DNA from 2 places in the Lactobacillus sp. UBA5813 genome. Region 2 is predicted to be linked to the other one. Evidence: a T-box and tRNA genes for the amino acid it is inferred to sense, from the RefSeq annotation. Region 2 holds a T-box; the other holds one or more tRNA genes.

Region 1 (8,964 bases), on a different contig from region 2:
AAAAAAATGAAGGCGACTGGGTCAGTCGAGCAAATGAAGATCCGCGCAAATTTAACGCCTTGTTCATGTTCCATCCACAATATACTTATATCAATAAAGTGGTAACCGATTACACTGCAATTCCGCTTTTGCATGATATTTTTAAGGATGGGCAACTGGTTTACAAGCAGCCAAAACTTAAAGAAATTAAAAAGTTTGTTGCCGATAATTTGGACGGATTATGGGATGAATATAAGCGTAGCTTGAATCCGCAGGAATATCCGGTCGATTTGTCAAAAAACTTGTACGAGAGTAAGATGGACCTAATCCAAGATATTCGTCGTAAGATTAGAGAAAGAAGCTTTGGTCGATGAGAGAATTACAAAAAGAAATTATTGCATATGAACATGTTTTGCCCGAAATTGATCCAAAAAAGGAAATCAGACGTTCAATTGATTTCTTGAAGGACTATTTAACAGCAAATCCATTTTTAAAATCATACGTTTTGGGTATTTCAGGCGGTCAAGATTCAACTTTGACTGGCAAATTGTGTCGGATGGCCATTGAAGAAATGCGCCAAGAAACCGGCGATGATTCATATCAATTTATCGCTGTCCGTTTGCCTTATGGCGTTCAAGCTGATGCCGATGATGCTGCCGATGCAGTTGCTTTTCAAAAGCCAGACCAAGACTTGATTGTTAATATCAAGGAACCAGTCGACGCTATGGTTAAAGTGGTGGAAGCTGCTGGACAAAAGATTACTGATTTTAATAAAGGCAATATCAAGGCTCGTCAAAGAATGGTTGTTCAATACGCAATCGCTGGTGCTAATAAAGGTGCCGTTGTTGGTACCGACCATGCTGCTGAAAACCTCTGTGGTTTTTACACCAAGTATGGTGATGGTGCGGCTGACTTAGCGCCATTGTTCCGTTTGGATAAGCGTCAAGGCAAGATGCTTTTGAAAGAATTGGGCTGCCCAGCTCACCTTTACGAAAAGGCACCAACTGCTGATCTTGAAGAAGACAAACCAGACTTGCCAGATGAAGTTGCTTTAGGCGTAACTTACCGCGATATTGATGATTATTTGGAAGGCAAAGAAGTACCAGAAAAATCAGCTGAGCAAATTGAAAAGCTCTGGAACAAGAGCAAGCATAAGCGTCATTTGCCAGTAACTGTTTTCGATGACTTCTACAAAAAGTAAGTTAAATTATACGATTTTTCTTGTGAAACCGTGAAAATTTACTTATAATTAACTTGTCATAAGGGAGTAACAGCAAGTAATTGCGATAAGCCCAACACCCGAAGAAAATCTTCTGGACTTATCTTAATTTGTGAGACTTATATGCTTAGAGCATATAGGTCTCTTTTTTGTTAAGAAGGAGGAAAAATAATTGTCTAAAAACTATTACACCGAGTCAATTCCCGATGTGGAGCAAGAAATGAAAACGTCTCTTGCTGATGGTTTAACTAATGAGCAGGCTAAGGAACGATTAGCTGAATATGGTCCGAATGCTTTGGCTGCCAAAAAGAAAAAGAGCATGTTGATGCGTTTTCTTTACCAGTTTAAAGATTTTATGATCATCGTCTTGATCATTGCGGCTATTTTATCTGGAGTAGTTGCTAAAGAATGGACCGATGCTGCTATTATTATGATTGTTGTTATTTTGAACGCAATTTTGGGCGTCTTCCAAGAAGCACGTTCTGAGGCAGCAATTGAAGCTTTGAAAGAAATGGCAACGCCAAATGCGCATGTACGGCGTGGCGGTGCTATTGTTGAAATCCCAAGTACAGATTTGGTACCTGGCGACCTGGTTTTATTAGAAGCCGGTGACGTGGTTCCAGCCGATCTGCGTTTGGTAAAAGCACATAGCCTGAAGATTGAAGAATCTGCCTTGACTGGTGAATCTGTTCCTGTTGAAAAGAGCGACGAGACCTTGCAAGGAAAAGATGTTGCTTTAGGCGATCGAATCAACATGGCTTATTCAAATACCAATGTTACCTACGGACGTGGTGAAGGTGTAGTTGTTCACACTGGAATGAACACTGAAGTTGGTAAGATTGCTACGATGCTAAATAATGCCGATGAAACTGATACTCCTTTGAAAGAAAACTTAAATCAGCTTGGCACGACTTTAACCATCATGATTTTAGCAATCTGCGTGGTTGTCTTCGTAGTGGGAATGTTCACTAAGCAAGGAACTGAACCAACCAACAAGCTGATGATCGACATGTTCTTAGTTGCCGTTTCACTTGCTGTTGCCGCAATTCCAGAAGGTTTGCCAGCAATTATTACTATTATTTTGGCCCTAGGAACGCAAACGATGGCTAAGCATAAGGCGATCGTAAGAAAATTGCCGGCCGTTGAAACATTAGGTGCTACTGACATCATTTGTTCAGATAAGACCGGTACTTTGACTCAAAATCGTATGACGGTAGAAAAAATCTACTATCGTGGCGAGATTCACAGCGATGATGACGAAATAGATGAAGATAATCCGGCACTATTGGCAATGGTACTTGCCAATGATACTAAGATTGAAAATGGTGGTGATCTTTTAGGGGACCCAACTGAAACCTCATTGATTCAATATGCATTCGATCAAAATATTGATGTTGATCAAATGCTTGAAAAATACAAGCGAATCCAAGAAGTGCCATTTGATTCTGAACGTAAACTGATGAGTACCGTTAATAAAGATGGCGATCAATATTTTGTCGCTGTTAAAGGTGCGCCAGATGAGTTATTGAAGCGGGTAACTTCGGTTGCAATCAACGGTGAAGTTACACCAATTTCTGAACAGCAAAGAAAAGACATTTTGCAAACCAACCAGGATATGGCGAAGAAAGCCCTTCGTGTCTTGGGCTTGGCATATAAGCAAATCGACAAGCCATACGATGATCCATCAACCGACAATGTTGAACAAGACTTAATCTTTGCAGGTTTGGTCGGCATGATCGACCCAGAACGTCCAGAAGCAAAGGCTGCCGTTGCAGAAGCTCACAGTGCTGGTATCAGAACCATTATGATTACTGGTGACCATCAAGTTACGGCTCAGGCCATTGCCGAAAGATTAGGCATTCTAGAGCCTGGTCAAGACAAGCGCGTCTTAACTGGTGCCCAGTTGGATGAATTGAGCGATGATTACTTCGTCAAGCACGTCGGTGACTACAGCGTTTATGCAAGAGTATCGCCTGAACATAAAGTAAGAATTGTTAAGGCATGGCAAGCCAATGGTAAGATTGTTGCCATGACCGGTGATGGTGTTAACGATGCACCAAGTCTGAAACAGGCTGATATTGGTATCGGCATGGGGATTACCGGTACTGAAGTTTCTAAAGGTGCCAGTGACATGATTTTAGCTGACGATAATTTCGCCACAATCGTTAAAGCGGTTAAGCAAGGGCGTAAAGTCTTCAGCAATATTCAAAAGGCAATTCTTTACTTGATGAGCTGTAATGTTGGTGAAGTTTTGACAGTCTTTATGATGACGATGCTTGGTTGGGATATTTTGGCACCAGTTCAACTTCTTTGGATCAACCTGGTAACTGATACTTTGCCAGCAATTGCCCTTGGGGTTGAGCCAGTTGAAGATGGCATTATGAAGCGCAAGCCACGTGGCCGTAAGTCCAACTTCTTTAGCGGCGGTGTTGCCAGCTCCATTATCTACCAAGGAATTCTTGAAGGTATTTTGGTGCTTGGTGCCTACCAACTAGGACTTCACGTTGGTCCGCATGTTGGTAATGCTGCATTGCAGCATGGGGATGCATTGACGATGGCCTTCTTGACTTTAGGCTTGATCCAGTTGTTCCATGCCATTAATTCTAAGTACATTCATGAATCAATTTTTAGAAAGCATACTTTCTCAAACAAATGGTTTAACTGGGCAATTTTGATTGCTGCCGTGATTATGGCTGCTGTTGAATTGCCGTTTATGACTGGATTCTTTGATGTTACTGAATTAGATGCAGCTCAATGGTGTGTAGTTCTCGGTGCCGGTTTGTGCATGATCGTGATTGTAGAAATCGTAAAGTTCTTCCAAAGAAGAGAACAGCGTTAATTTAGTTGCAAGTAAATAAAAGGTGGATAATTTGTCTGCCTCTTATTTTTTTACTGATAAAATAGTATGATGGTAGATATGTCTGAAGAATCAGTAAAGATTATTATTTGAGATAGTTAATTTATTAATGTCTGCTAAAATATACCAATAAAGTAAAAGAAAATTAGTGAGATTATGAAAAGTTTGCTTTTTCGCGTCTATCTTTGCTTAATGAAGATTTTCGCTTATTTTAATCCGATTCAGCCGAATGAAGTGGTCATCTTGAATGGTGCTGGGCGATCAGGTTCTAATGGCTATTTGTTCTACAAATATTTGCAGCTCAACCATCCAGAGTATCAGGTAACTCTGGTTGAGCCTTGGCCTTCTTCTCATCTAGATCGCATGACCTGGAAAAAGATTGGCTCTGCTCGCTATATCGTTACGACCCACCAGCCTTTTAAAGTGAAAAAGGGGCAGCTGAATATTCAATTGTGGCACGGTGTTCCATTGAAGCGCATGGGCATTATGGCCAATAATACGAGAAGAAAAGACAACCGTCGCAATGAAAAATTGTGGCATAAATATGCCGATATTGTGGCTTCTAATTCTGATTTGTATGAAACTTTGATGAGTGCTTGCATCGCTGTTGAGGGCAAGAAATATCATAAGGTTGGTTTCCCAAGACTTGATTATTTGCAAAAGCCCATTATTACTAAAGAAGAATTGCTGCAAGACCTGTTTCATCAAACAGATGCTGAGGCGCAGATCGGCATCTATATGCCAACTTTTAGGTACGAATTAGATGATCCCAAGATTATGGCGCAAATTAAGGCGGGCAACTTTTTTGCATTCGCTGATTTTGATGTCGCACAGTTAAACGCGGCATTAAAGGAAAGGCACCAATATTTGATCGTTAAATTGCATCCGTATGAAATGCACATGTTTGCTGACTTTTCAAGCAAGTACTCCAACATTGCCTTTTTAAATAATGATTATTTATTTGATCAGAACTATGATTTGTATGAATTATTGGGCGATACGGACTTTTTACTAACGGATTTTTCATCAATCTATTTTGATTATCTTCTTTTGAACAGGCCGATTATCTTTGTCACTAATTTTCTTAAACAATATGAAAAAACACGTGGTTTATTGCTCAGCCCATATGAGGAAATAACGCCAGGAATTAAAGTTAATTCACAAGCTCAGCTGCTTGAAGCTCTGAAGGAACCAGATAATCAGCAGATTAGGAATCGTCGTTTGTATTGGCTGCATTTAACACAAGAGGTTAAGGGCGAAAACTACTGTGAAAAATTATTTGCCTGCATGACAAAAGTTAACTAGGTGAAACGTTTTGAAAAGAACATTTTTAAATATCGTTTACAACGCAGTTTATCAAATCTTTTTGGTTTTGATACCATTAATCACGGTACCTTATTTGTCACGGGTTTTAGGGCCTAAAACCTATGGTATTTATAGCAGCGTTAATAATACGATGCAATTTTTGATGGTCTTTTGTACCTTGTCAGTGTCCTATATTGGTATGCGGACGATCTCACGGACGCGGGTTTATGGTACGCCACAGGACTTGACTGATGCCTTTTGGGGCTTATGGTATTTTCAAGGCATTGCTGGTTTAGTGACGATTATCATTGTTTTGGCAATCACTAATCTTTCCCACATTCAATATTGGAACTACATTATTTTGATGACACCATATTTGATTTCTGCACAAGTGGATATCTCTTGGTTCTTCCAAGGTTTAGCAGATTTCGGGCGCGTCGTTTTTAAAAATACTGCTGTTAAGCTGGTTAGCGTCGTTTTGATTTTGCTTTGGGTAAAATCACCAGGCGACTTGTGGAAATATTTGTTGATTATGTCTGTTTCCACAATGTTGGGCTCCTTTGTTTTTTGGTTTGATATCCACAGATATGTGGGTAAACCTGTGGCTCATTTTTATAAATATCAGACAACTATCAGATCAATTATCACGCTGCTGATTCCTCAAATTGCTACGCAGATCTATACTTCACTAGATAAGCCAATTTTGGGTATCTTTCAGAATTCAACGCAAGTTGCCTATTATGATAATTCACAACGAATTTCGAATATGATTTTGGGAGTAATTACCAGTATTTCGTTGGTTATCATGCCTAAAATGGCAAGTGAAGGCAAAAAAACGCAGCAGGTTGTTTTGAAAAAGTCGCTAGAGGCTACGGCCATGCTTGGAACTTTGTTTTCAGTAATTATCATGGCTAATACCAAGCAATTTGTACCATTTTTCTTTGGTCAAAAATATACTCCAATGACGCCGCTGATGTTTTTCTTCACGTTGACGATTATTATGATTCCAACCGGTGGGGTTTTTGCCAACCAATTTGCCTTAGCCAACCGTCGCGATAAAGATTATGCACTGCCAGTAATTATTGGTGCTATTTTAGAAGTGGTTCTGAGCTTTTTGCTGGACCGGCCATATGGTGCGGCAGGTGCTATGGTGGCAATTTTAATCACGGAGTTTATTGTGTTATTGCTTCGCTTGTGGATTGTTCGCGATGGCTATGACTTTAAGTATTCGTTCAAGGACATTCCGAAGTACTTTTTAATTGCCATTGTTACTTTGGCAATTGGCTTATTGATGCCAAATCTGATTAACTCTGCCTTTATCAATATGGCAGTTAAATCGATCATCATGTTTGCTATCTATTTGGCATTGATGTTTATTATGAAATTAGACTTTAATCAAGATTTGATCGCACTAGTTAAGAAATTTTTGAAGCGAGGATAACGATGATTCCAAAAATTATTCATTACGTTTGGGTAGGTGGCAATCCTAAGCCAAAGAACATTCAGCGCTGCATGAAGACCTGGCAAAAGCATTTGCAGGATTACAAGATTGTTGAATGGAATGAAGACAATTTTGATATTCATGAAAATAAATATGTCGAACAAGCCTATAAAGCAAAAAAATGGGCTTTTGTATCTGACTATATTCGGGCAAAAGCAATTTATGAACAAGGCGGAATATATCTGGATACCGATGTTCTGGTGCTCGACAATTTGGAAAGCTTGCTTGATAATCATGCTTTTGTCGGCTTTGAAAATAAAGAGAATCCGTTCACGGCTGTTTTTGGTGCTGAAAAACATCATCCATTGCTCAAGGACATGCTGGCTTATTATGATGATCGCAATTTCGAATTTGACAGCAAGGATCAAATGGCTGGCGTCAATACCGTTTCAGTCTCTGATATTTTGAAAGAAAAATACGGTGCCAAGCCGAACAATCAAGAACAAATGCTGGAAACCGGCATCCATGTATATCCAGATGGCGTTTTATGCAATCCTTCAGAGGATTCAAAGACTATTCACGTCTTTACTGGAACCTGGATGGAAGGAGAAAAGCCACTGAAACGCAAAATTGTGACGGCTTTGAAGGTTAGAATCAAGACCAAACGTCAGGCCGCTTTGTATGCTAAATATATTCGAAGCTAATGAATGAAGAAGAACTGCAAAAATTAGTTGAACAAATATCGCTGCAATCCTTCGTCCGGCCATTTTTACACCTAGTAAAAATTAATCGGCGTATGACTACAACCGGTGGCCGCTACCATTTGGACGATCATTATCTTGAATTTAATGCTCACTTTTTAACGCCAGACCATTATTCTGATTTGGTTGGCATTATCAAGCATGAGTTATGTCACTATCATTTGCATTTATTAGGTCTGGGCTATCAGCATCGTGATCATGATTTTAAAGTTTTGCTTAAACGGGTAGGTGGCAGTCGCTATGCGCCTGACATTGGTTTAAGAAAGACCAGAAAACGCCATTATCTGTATGTTTGTCAAAACTGCGGTTTGCAATATCCGCGCGTGCGCCGTCTTAATACGCGCAGGTATCGCTGTGGTCGTTGCCACGGTAAATTGAAGCTGGTAAAAAAATGAATAAATTTTAATATTTCCTTGCGCGACTCTGCTTTTTGGGTTAATATAATTAAGTACCGCGGGCGTGGCGGAATGGCAGACGCGCAAGACTAAGGATCTTGTGATCGCTTTAGATCGTGGAAGTTCGAGTCTTCTCGCCCGCACCAATAAGAAGTCGCTGATGAGCGGCTTCTTTTTTTATATTAATAATTAACAAATATTTTCTTTTATTTTGAAGAGCTTATACTTTATTTAGTCACAGATCTGAAGAAAAGGCAGGAAATTATATGGCAAAAAAACGCAAAAAACGTCGAATTTCCAAAAGCATGGGAATTATTTTAAGAACATTTTTAATTCTGGTTGTTTTACTGGTCGCCTTCATCTGCTTTAGATATTATCGGCGGCAAGCTTTGCAGTCTGAACAAATAAGACAAGAGCAGGTGCAAAAGCAGCAGGAACAAGCAAAGCTTTTGCGTCAGCGGCAAGCTTTTATCAAAAAAATAGGGCCAATTGCTAAAAAAGTCGATAAATCATATGATTTGCTTCCAAGCATTACGATTGCTCAGGCTTGTCTAGAAAGCAATTACGGTCAAAGCGATTTATCGCAGAAATACAACAATCTATTTGGCATTAAAGGAACCAATCCTAATACTTCTGCTGTTTTGGTTACAAAAGAATACGTCAAAGGCAAGTGGGTGAACGTTAAAGCGCGCTTTCAAATTTATGATTCCTGCGAGGCCTCAATTCGAGCTCATGCGCGTTTATTCCAGAATGGGACCACTTGGAATCACAAGCAGTACAAGCATGTTTTAGCTGCTAAGAATTACAAGCAGCAGGCCAAGGAACTGGTTACTGATGGCTACGCTACAGATCCAAATTATGCTGCTAAATTGGTGAGCCTGATTGAGCAGTATAACTTGCAAAAATATGATAAGTAAAAGCGTTAATGGTTGAGTCTGGAACATTTGTTTCAAGCTCTTTTTCTTTGTTATAATAGTAGGGCTATATTTTCTTAAATAATTTTTGTG
Region 2 (8,964 bases):
AGCTGTAGCTGCCTTTTCTTTTGCAGCCTTAGTCAATGAAGTCAAAGTTGGAACCTTCTTCTTGCCAGTTACCTTAGCGTAACTGGTTTTAACAGCATATCCACTATCAATTAAATAGTAGTTGGTCTTCTTATACTTAGTTGAATAAATAGAATTAACTTTGGTGGCACTAACAAATTTTCTCTTGCTGTTAGTTACCTTGGTAATTTTGCCACTTGTCTTGTTTACAGTTACTTTATATAAAACGGCACCCTTCTTAATCGTAATAACTGGGTATTTTGAACTAACTGTAGATTTGCTCTTCTTTGATTTTTTAGTAGCAGCTTGAGCTACAGGAGCATTATTGGCAACCAAACCAACTCCAGTACTTCCTAATAATGCAATTGCAGCAACAGCAGTAAATAACTTATTTTTCTTCATCTTTTAACCTTCTCTATTTCTATAAACTCTGTTTTTATCTATTATAAACCTCTTAGCTATTTTGTGTTAGTTTTCTCTATCCACAGCTCATGAAACATTTTTAATATTTTATTTTTTAACTTAAAGATTGCTTATGTGTCTTATTTTTAGGTACTTATTTGGACTTTTACCTGCTTTTTGCATTAATCGGTTTCATTATCTTTAGGTCGGCTTTTATCATCTTTTTAGAAATTACAGGCATGTGGAACTACTGATATTACAGTACTTCAGCTAGTTTTGCACAAAGGTCCTTTTTCTTTGCCTTACGCTATTTTTATTTATCACTTTATTATTGCCATCAACCGTATTTAGAGTATGATATAAATTGTAGGGGGAGAAAACCTACAAAACAATTTCTTTACCTTATGGTGACTTTGAAATTGTTGTTTTGTATCTGTATTTTCATGGCCGCTAAGACAATGCTGATGTCTTAGCGGTTTTTGTGTACAAAAAAACTTGAGTAGATTACTGCTCAAGCTTTTTTAATTATCAATTTTATTGTAAAGAACCGGAATATTGATTTCTGGTTCAACTGGGCTTACTGTCAGCACGGTTGGCTTCCAGCCTTCAATCGAAGGTACCTTTTGATCGCTTAAAGCTTGACTGGCATCATGCGGATCATTGGCAAAGACTTTACTCATCATCTTGGTTTCATCTTCCGGATCATGAATAATTTGGTCATTCAGATCTACTGGAATGATCTGACCTAATTTGTGATATTTGACCGTGATTTCTGGCTGCTTTTTTGCATCGTCTTTCATAATGCTCTTGCCCTTAACCTGCTTTTCTTCGGCAAAATAGCCTGGAACAACAGGAACAGTGATGCTGGCAAAAGTTTGTACTGGCCGCTTATCATCAAAATCAAGCGATTCTTGGTAATCATTTGCTAAAGCACGGCCATTTTCATCTACAAAATGAATCGTTTCTACATAAGCACCCATAGTTGAAATGTCCGTTACCTCTTGCTTAATTTCTTGATAGTCAACCACCACTTCAAGATTCTCCATACTTACCTTTGGGCCGGATACAATTTTCTTGCTACTCTCATAGCCTGAAATTTGGGGTACTTTAACTGAAGCAAAATAATCACGATCACAATGCCATGCAGTCGTATATTTGCCATTCTCGACAATCTTCTGGCAATTATCCAAGGTCAAAGTTCTCGTCCATAACCCCCGCTCAACGGTGGCAGCAATCAAAATTTGAACATTTTCATGTTCATGCCAATTATTGCGACAGCCAGGTTCAAAAGTTAAGTTAGATACGCCAGCCTTAGTAGCCTTGCTCATTGCTAAGCCCTTCCAATAGCTTTTGCCACTAAAGTATTTAGCAAAAGCATCATTAGGATCGCCAAAACCAAAAACGCTGTTTTTTACTTCTTCATTCTTTGCCATTTTTTCTCTCTACTTATTTGAATCTCTTAGCTTCATTTTAGTCAAATATTTATGGTTAGAGAAATAGTTATTAGCACTGGTTGGCCATAATATTTACTTATTGTTAAAAATGCTATAATAAACTTCCTTGGCAGGTGCGAAGATGGGCAGCTTTTTGGCTGCCTTTTTCCTCATCCAACAATAAAAGCGCTTTCATTATTGACACATTTGTGATATATTAAAAATGTAAAGATAAGATCAAGATTGAAAAGGAAGATGATCGTTATGATGAGCATGATTTTAGGCAGTACTTTTTTAGCAATTGAATTAATCGGAGTTATCGGTTTGTCATACTACAAAGCTTAGTTTCAGTTGTAAAAATTAATTTTTTGACCATCCAAAAAACACGTCACTTAAACTTAGTGACGTGTTTTTCTATTTAGCCAAATGCAGTTTTCTTAATAATCTGGTAGCCTTGTTGCCCAAGATTTTTTCAAGCAAGCCCGTCTTCAAAGTCAGATAGCCATAGACTGCGACTCCCCCAAGAACAGCTAGAACAACCAAAGCCAAAGCTGGGAAACGACGTTCAGGTGTTAATACTTTTCCGACAAAGGTAACAATCAGCTTAACGACAGCAAACATTATAATTGAGAAAACAGTAATTCCCGTCAATCGCCGTCCAGTACGGCCGATATTGAAATCAGAACTCACTTCCAGATGCTTAATCGCTAAGAAGATAATTACCAGCATCCCAATATTGGTAGAAACCAGTGGTCCGTATATCTTAAATAGGTAAATCATTGGATACTGCAATAGTATCTTTAAAATTAAACCTAAAACCAGATATTTAATTGCAAGTGCATTTTCTGAAAGTCCCTGCAAAATAGCCATCAAAACGGTGAAAAGTCCCAAACTGATTGCAGTGAAGGCTGACAAGTAAAGAACACTAGAGCCTAATGGATCATAACTGTAAAACACAGTATAAATTGGCGTTGCTATACCAGCCATACCGAATGATGCTGGAATCATGACAAATAAGAATAAATCAAGCGTATTGCCAATTTGTTTTGAAATACTCTTAAAATCTCCTTGAGTATGTGCAGCGGATAAAAGCGGAATTGCTGTTACCGCCATTGCACTTGCCAAAGAAACAATGATCATGATCAATTTATTGGCATTAAGTGAAAATAGCGCATACCAACCTTCAATAGTGTCAGAACTTGCACTTACCAAACCGGCAATCATTGGGTGGAATGAATATTGATCAACCAGATTGAACAGCTGAATTCCTGCATCAATAATAATGAATGGGATGGCCTGTTCAATGATTTCAGCAAATAAGCCAGCCGTTGAAACCTTGATCGCATTATTAGAATTTTCAACTAAATCATTCAACTTATTTCTTCTAGATAATAAGAACCAAACCAGAATCCCAATCCCAAAAATGGCACCGATGGCAGCTGCTAAATTTGATTGAATAACCGCATGAACATAAGAACCATGCTGCATTTGCATAATTGCATATGCCGTTAAAAGCATCCAAATAATTCTAGCTAATTGTTCAACAAACTGCGACAGAGCCGATGGCATCATATCGGCATAACCTTGAAAGTAACCACGCATGATGCTCAGAATCGGAATAATCAAAATGGCATATGATAAACTGCGCATCACTGCGACTTGTCTTGGATCACTTGCACTGCCGTTTGATGCTAAAAGCGGTGCGGCAAAATACATGATTGCAGCTGAAATGACCCCCAAAATTGCCATCAAAATTAGACCTTTGCGGAATAATTTTCGACCAATCCCATACTCATTCAAGGCATTATATTTAGCTACTTGTTTGGCAATTGCACCGGGAATTCCCGCTGTAGAAATTAGAATAAAAATACTGTAAATATTATAACTTCTAGCAGTCAGCGCGTTCGCAATATTTCCATAGTCTCCCATCCAGGCATACCAAGGAATAATATAAAGCGCACCTAAAATTCTTGAAGCAATTGAACCAAATGTCATCCAAGCAGAACCTTTAATAAAGGTTTCCTGCGTATTTTTTTCTTTTAGATTTGTTTCATTTTCTTCCATTTAATTCAAAATTTCCTAAAGCTCAATCTAACTAATCTATTCTGCTAGTCTCTAAAAGAAGATACAACAATATTTTTTCTTTTTTAGGAAAAATTAAACTTATTTGGCAACGATATTAACAATCTTATTAGGAATAACAATAACCTTTTTAACGTCTTTTCCTTCTAAGAACTTTTCAACGTGTGGAATTGCTAAAGCTTGTTTTTGCAATTCATCTTTAGCAGTATCCTTTGCAGCTTTAAACTTACCGCGAAGCTTACCGTTAACTTGAACCATAATTTCAACTGTTGATTCAACCAACTTGTCTGGATCGTAAGTTGGCCATTTAGCATAAGTAATTGATTCATCGTGACCAAAGACGGACCAAATTTCTTCCATCATGTGTGGTGCAACTGGGGCAAGCAATTTAACGAAGCCTTCAGCATATTCACGTGGAATCGTTTTGGCCTTTTGTGCAGCATTAGCAAAGACCATCATTTGAGAAATAGCTGTATTGAAGTGAAGAGCGTCAAAGTCTTCAGTAACTTTCTTAACGGTTTCGTTATATACCTTGTCCAGCTCACCGTCATTTTCATCAACAATTTTTTCTTGTGGAATTGCCTTCAAGTCAAGATCGTTAACCATTAAGCGCCATACACGGTCTAAGAACTTCTTAGTTGAAGCTGGGCCATTGTCATCCCAATCAATTGAAGCATCAAGTGGACCCATGAACATTTCGTACATTCTAAGTGAGTCAGCACCATATTCATCAATAACATCATCAGGGTTAACAACGTTTCCTTTAGACTTAGACATCTTTTCATGATTCTTCAAGATCAAGCCTTGATTGTATAAACGTTGGAATGGTTCTTTGGTTGGAACAACACCCAAGTCATAAAGAACCTTGTGCCAGAATCTAGCGTAAAGAAGGTGACGAACGGCATGTTCTGCACCACCAATGTAAAGATCAACTGGAAGCCATTGTTTCAAGAGATCGTAGTTAGCCAATTCTTTGTCATTATGTGGATCAACATAACGAAGGTAATACCATGATGAACCAGCCCAGTTTGGCATAGTGTTGGTTTCACGTTTGCCCTTGCGACCATTTTTATCAACGACGTTTACCCAATCAGTTAAGTTGGCAAGTGGTGATTCTGGCGTACCAGATGGCTTAATGTTAGTTGCATGTGGCAAACGAAGTGGAAGCTCATCTTCTGGAACAAGTGAAGTAGTACCATCTTCCCAGTGAATAACTGGAATTGGTTCACCCCAGTAACGTTGACGACTGAAGTCCCAGTCACGAAGCTTGTAGTTAACCTTCTTCTTGCCGCAGTTATGATCTTCGAGCCATTCGATCATGCGCTTCTTAGCTTCTTCAATGTTTAAACCATCTAAGAATTCTGAATTAATGTGCTTGCCATCACCGGTGTAAGCTTCTTTTTCAAGATTGCCACCTTCGATAACTGCATTAATTGGTAAATGGAACTTAGTAGCAAAAGCATAGTCACGATCGTCATGAGCTGGGACGGCCATAACGGCACCCGTACCGTAGCTTGCTAAGACATAATCAGAAATCCAAATTGGAACTTCTTTGCCATTAACTGGGTTGATTGCGTAAGCACCAGTGAAGACCCCAGTTTTATCCTTGTTAAGATCAGTTCTTTCAAGGTCAGACTTAGATTCAATAGATTTAATGTAAGCATCGACAGCTTCTTTTTGTTTAGGAGTAGTGATTTCTTGAACCAAATCGCTTTCTGGTGCCAAAACGGTGTATGAGCAGCCGAATAAGGTATCTGGGCGCGTGGTAAAGACATCAAAAGTCTTGTCACTGTCTTTAACTTTGAAAGTAACTTGAGCACCTTCAGAACGGCCGATCCAGTTTCGTTGCATTTCCTTAACTGGTTCTGGCCAGTCCAAATCGTCCAGATCTTCAAGCAGACGATCAGCATAGGCAGTCATCTTAAGCATCCATTGCTTCATGTTGCGGCGATATACTGGGTAGCCACCACGTTCAGTTTTACCATCGATTACTTCTTCGTTGGCAACTACAGTACCAAGATCTGGTGACCAATTAACTGGTACATCGGCTTCATAAGCAAGACCCTTTTTATACATTTGTTCAAAGGCCCATTGAGTCCACTTGTAATAATTAGGATCACTAGTTGTAATTTCACGACCCCAATCATATGAAAAGCCCAACTTATTAAGCTGCTCTTTGAAAGTAGCAATATTTTCTTTAGTAACTACGGCTGGATCTTCACCAGTCTTTAAAGCGTATTGTTCAGTTGGAAGACCAAATGCATCCCAGCCCATTGGGTGAAGGACATTGTAGCCTTGTGCTCGCTTCATTCTGGCAATAATATCCGTTGCGGTGTAACCTTCTGGGTGACCAACGTGAAGGCCTTTGCCTGATGGGAATGGGAACATATCTAAGGCATAATAATTTTTCTTTTTAGGATCATTAGTAGTTTTGAAAGTACCATGCTTTGCCCAATAATCTTGCCATTTCTTTTCGACAACCTTGTGATTGTACATATTTTCCTCCTAACTAAAAAAGTCCTATGATCAATTAATCATAGGACGAATTATCGCGGTACCACCTAAGTTCCACATATTGTGACACTTAATTGCTCCTTAACGCGGATGGCAAAACGATAGGTTTTTAACTCAGGACAAGTTCATAGGTTAATTTTAAAGCTTCGCAGCAACCAGCTTCTTTCTGAAAAAATTTTTCTATTACTACTTCCTGACCTTTATTTTCTTATGGATAATGATTATAATTTACCACAAATGCTAAAAAATAGAAAGACAAGAGGAGAAGATCTTTTGATTAATACACAAAGACCACCTCGACACACCTTGCTTCCTGCAACAATCTTTACATTGATTTATGCAGCTTGGGCATTGCTAGTTGCTTCTAATTCTGCCTTTATCCAATCTTTTGATAAAGCTGTCATTGGAATTGTATGCAATACGAATGCTGCCAATATCAGTTTTGCAAGGACATTTACCAATTTAGGTAACACAAGCACTATCGTTGTTGAGGCCATCATTTTATTTGTAATTTTAATTGCTTTTAAGCAGTATGCATACGCATGGTTTACTGCTGGAGTAATGATTGCCGCTAATGCTTTTAATTGGATTATAAAGCATATGGTGCAGCGACCACGGCCAACTGTTCGTCACCTGGTTTATGCTGACGGTTATAGTTTTCCATCTGGTCACTCAGTAGGTAGTGCAGCTTTGTTTGGAATTTTGATTGTTCTGACAATTTTAATTATTAAAAATAAATTCTGGAAAACATTGTTAATCATTATTTGGACTTTATTCCCACTAATGATTGGCTACACCAGAATTTTCCTCCACGTTCACTATCCTTCAGATGTAGTCAGCGGATGGCTTGGCGGTATTACCTTCGTTTTGATTGGTTACTCCTTCTTATACCATTTCTATATCGAACCTGAGCTAATTGATCAAAGTCGAAAGAATAAATAATTAAAATAAAAACCTCAAGTTTTGAACTTGAGGTTTTTTCTATGCATTATTTTGTTTAAGTTTATGGTTCTGATAAAACTGATTCATAATCAGGGAAATAACAATAACAATCAGAGAAACAACGTAAACACCCTTTAAACCACTAAACAGCACCTGACGCAATTGAGGTACCAATTTTTGTGGTAAAGATAGAGCTTTTTGGGCTGAAACAATTTTATTCATCATCCCTTGATTCAAATTCGGATGATTTTTCAAATGCTGCGCAATAATTGTATTAAAAGTGATCCCATAAATTGAAACCATCATCGTTTGTCCCAAGTATTTCATCAAAGTGTTAAAACTTGTAGCAACCCCAATTTCATCTTTTCCTACTAAGACCTGCGAACGAACTTGTGATGCTGTTGTAATCGCTCCAAAAGCCGTACCGTTAAATGCGGCCACAATACAAAATACCCAAAATGGAGTATAAATTGGGACCAAAATTAGAACTAGATCGGCTAAGATCAAAATAATCAGCATATAGTCGTAAGTAAGCTTGATGCCCCACTTTGCCAACATCCAACCGATCAAGAATGAACCGACAATCCACATTAGCGAACTTGGCGTTACAGCAAATCCTGCCAGAGAAGCGTTGGTTCCATTAATTCCCTGCATCCAGGTTGGAATATAAAATTCAAAGCCGATAACAACTCCAGAAATTAATAATGCGATCAAGTTAATAATCGTGAATTCTTTGCTTTTTAAGATATTTAACGGCATTATTGGGTCTTGTGCACTTTTTTCAACCTTAAAGAATATTATTACCGAGGAAATAATTAATAGTACTAAGACGATCATTAAAAGCCAATTGTTGCTGGTTCCTAATTCTTGCAAGAAGACCATCAACGAAAGCAAAAAAACAATTAAATAAAACGTACCTTTGAGATCCAGTTTTGATTTTGAGCTATGCTCTGGTTCTTTCAAGAAAAATACGACTAATAGGAAAGCAATAATCCCGATAGGAACATTAATATAGAAAACCCAATGCCAAGATAAATGCTGAACAATAAAGCCGCCTAATAATGGTGCAATAACCGAGGCCACTCCCCAAAAGCCTGAATTTAGTCCCAACATTTTGGCACGTTTTTCTAATTTATATAAATCGGCGATAATCGTAATTGCAACTGGTTGGACGGCACCTGAACCCAGGCCCTGAATTACTCTAAATAGAATCAATTCAACCATATTTTGGGCTAAACCGCATAAAGATGAACCAATGACAAAAAGTGCGATCCCAAACAAAAAAACTGGCTTGCGCCTTATGCTATCTGCCAGTTTTCCGTATAAAGGAATCGAAACTGCTGTCATCAGAAGGAAAATTGCAACCACCCAGTTCATTATTTCCAATCCATCAAGATCAGAAACAATCGTCGGCATTGCTGTTGAAACGATCGTTCCTTCAATTGCAGTCATAAAAGTCGTCATAAAAATTGCAAGCGTGACGATTGACACGTTTGTTTTTTTCATTACTTACTCCCTCTTAGTATTCTTATTTATTACTTTCGATAAAATCAAGCAATTCTTGAGTCTTATC

Evidence for each region. The T-box of region 2 lies ahead of leuS (leucine--tRNA ligase). A T-box ahead of a tRNA ligase gene usually reads a tRNA of that ligase, here a tRNA-Leu.
Region 1: it has a tRNA-Leu gene. The T-box ahead of leuS (leucine--tRNA ligase) is inferred to sense a tRNA for this amino acid. The anticodon was not compared.

What each region holds. Positions count from the first base shown of each region.
Region 1 covers NZ_DICZ01000023.1:22,287-31,250, reverse strand. Annotated here, with positions in the region: gene B2008_RS04565 (nicotinate phosphoribosyltransferase) at 1-353, shown strand, start outside; gene nadE (ammonia-dependent NAD(+) synthetase) at 350-1,180, shown strand; gene B2008_RS04555 (calcium-translocating P-type ATPase, PMCA-type) at 1,371-4,037, shown strand; gene B2008_RS04550 (CDP-glycerol glycerophosphotransferase family protein) at 4,212-5,360, shown strand; gene B2008_RS04545 (oligosaccharide flippase family protein) at 5,371-6,801, shown strand; gene B2008_RS04540 (glycosyltransferase family 32 protein) at 6,804-7,505, shown strand; gene B2008_RS04535 (SprT family protein) at 7,505-7,957, shown strand; tRNA gene B2008_RS04530 (tRNA-Leu) at 8,016-8,103, shown strand; gene B2008_RS04525 (glycoside hydrolase family 73 protein) at 8,224-8,874, shown strand.
Region 2 covers NZ_DICZ01000017.1:135,113-144,076, forward strand. Annotated here, with positions in the region: gene B2008_RS03735 (hypothetical protein) at 1-420, opposite strand, end outside; gene B2008_RS08335 (mucin-binding protein) at 942-1,853, opposite strand; gene B2008_RS03745 (putative polysaccharide biosynthesis protein) at 2,268-3,917, opposite strand; gene leuS (leucine--tRNA ligase) at 4,017-6,431, opposite strand; T-box leader at 6,470-6,652, opposite strand; gene B2008_RS03755 (phosphatase PAP2 family protein) at 6,723-7,391, shown strand; gene B2008_RS03760 (MDR family MFS transporter) at 7,431-8,897, opposite strand; gene metK (methionine adenosyltransferase) at 8,920-8,964, opposite strand, start outside.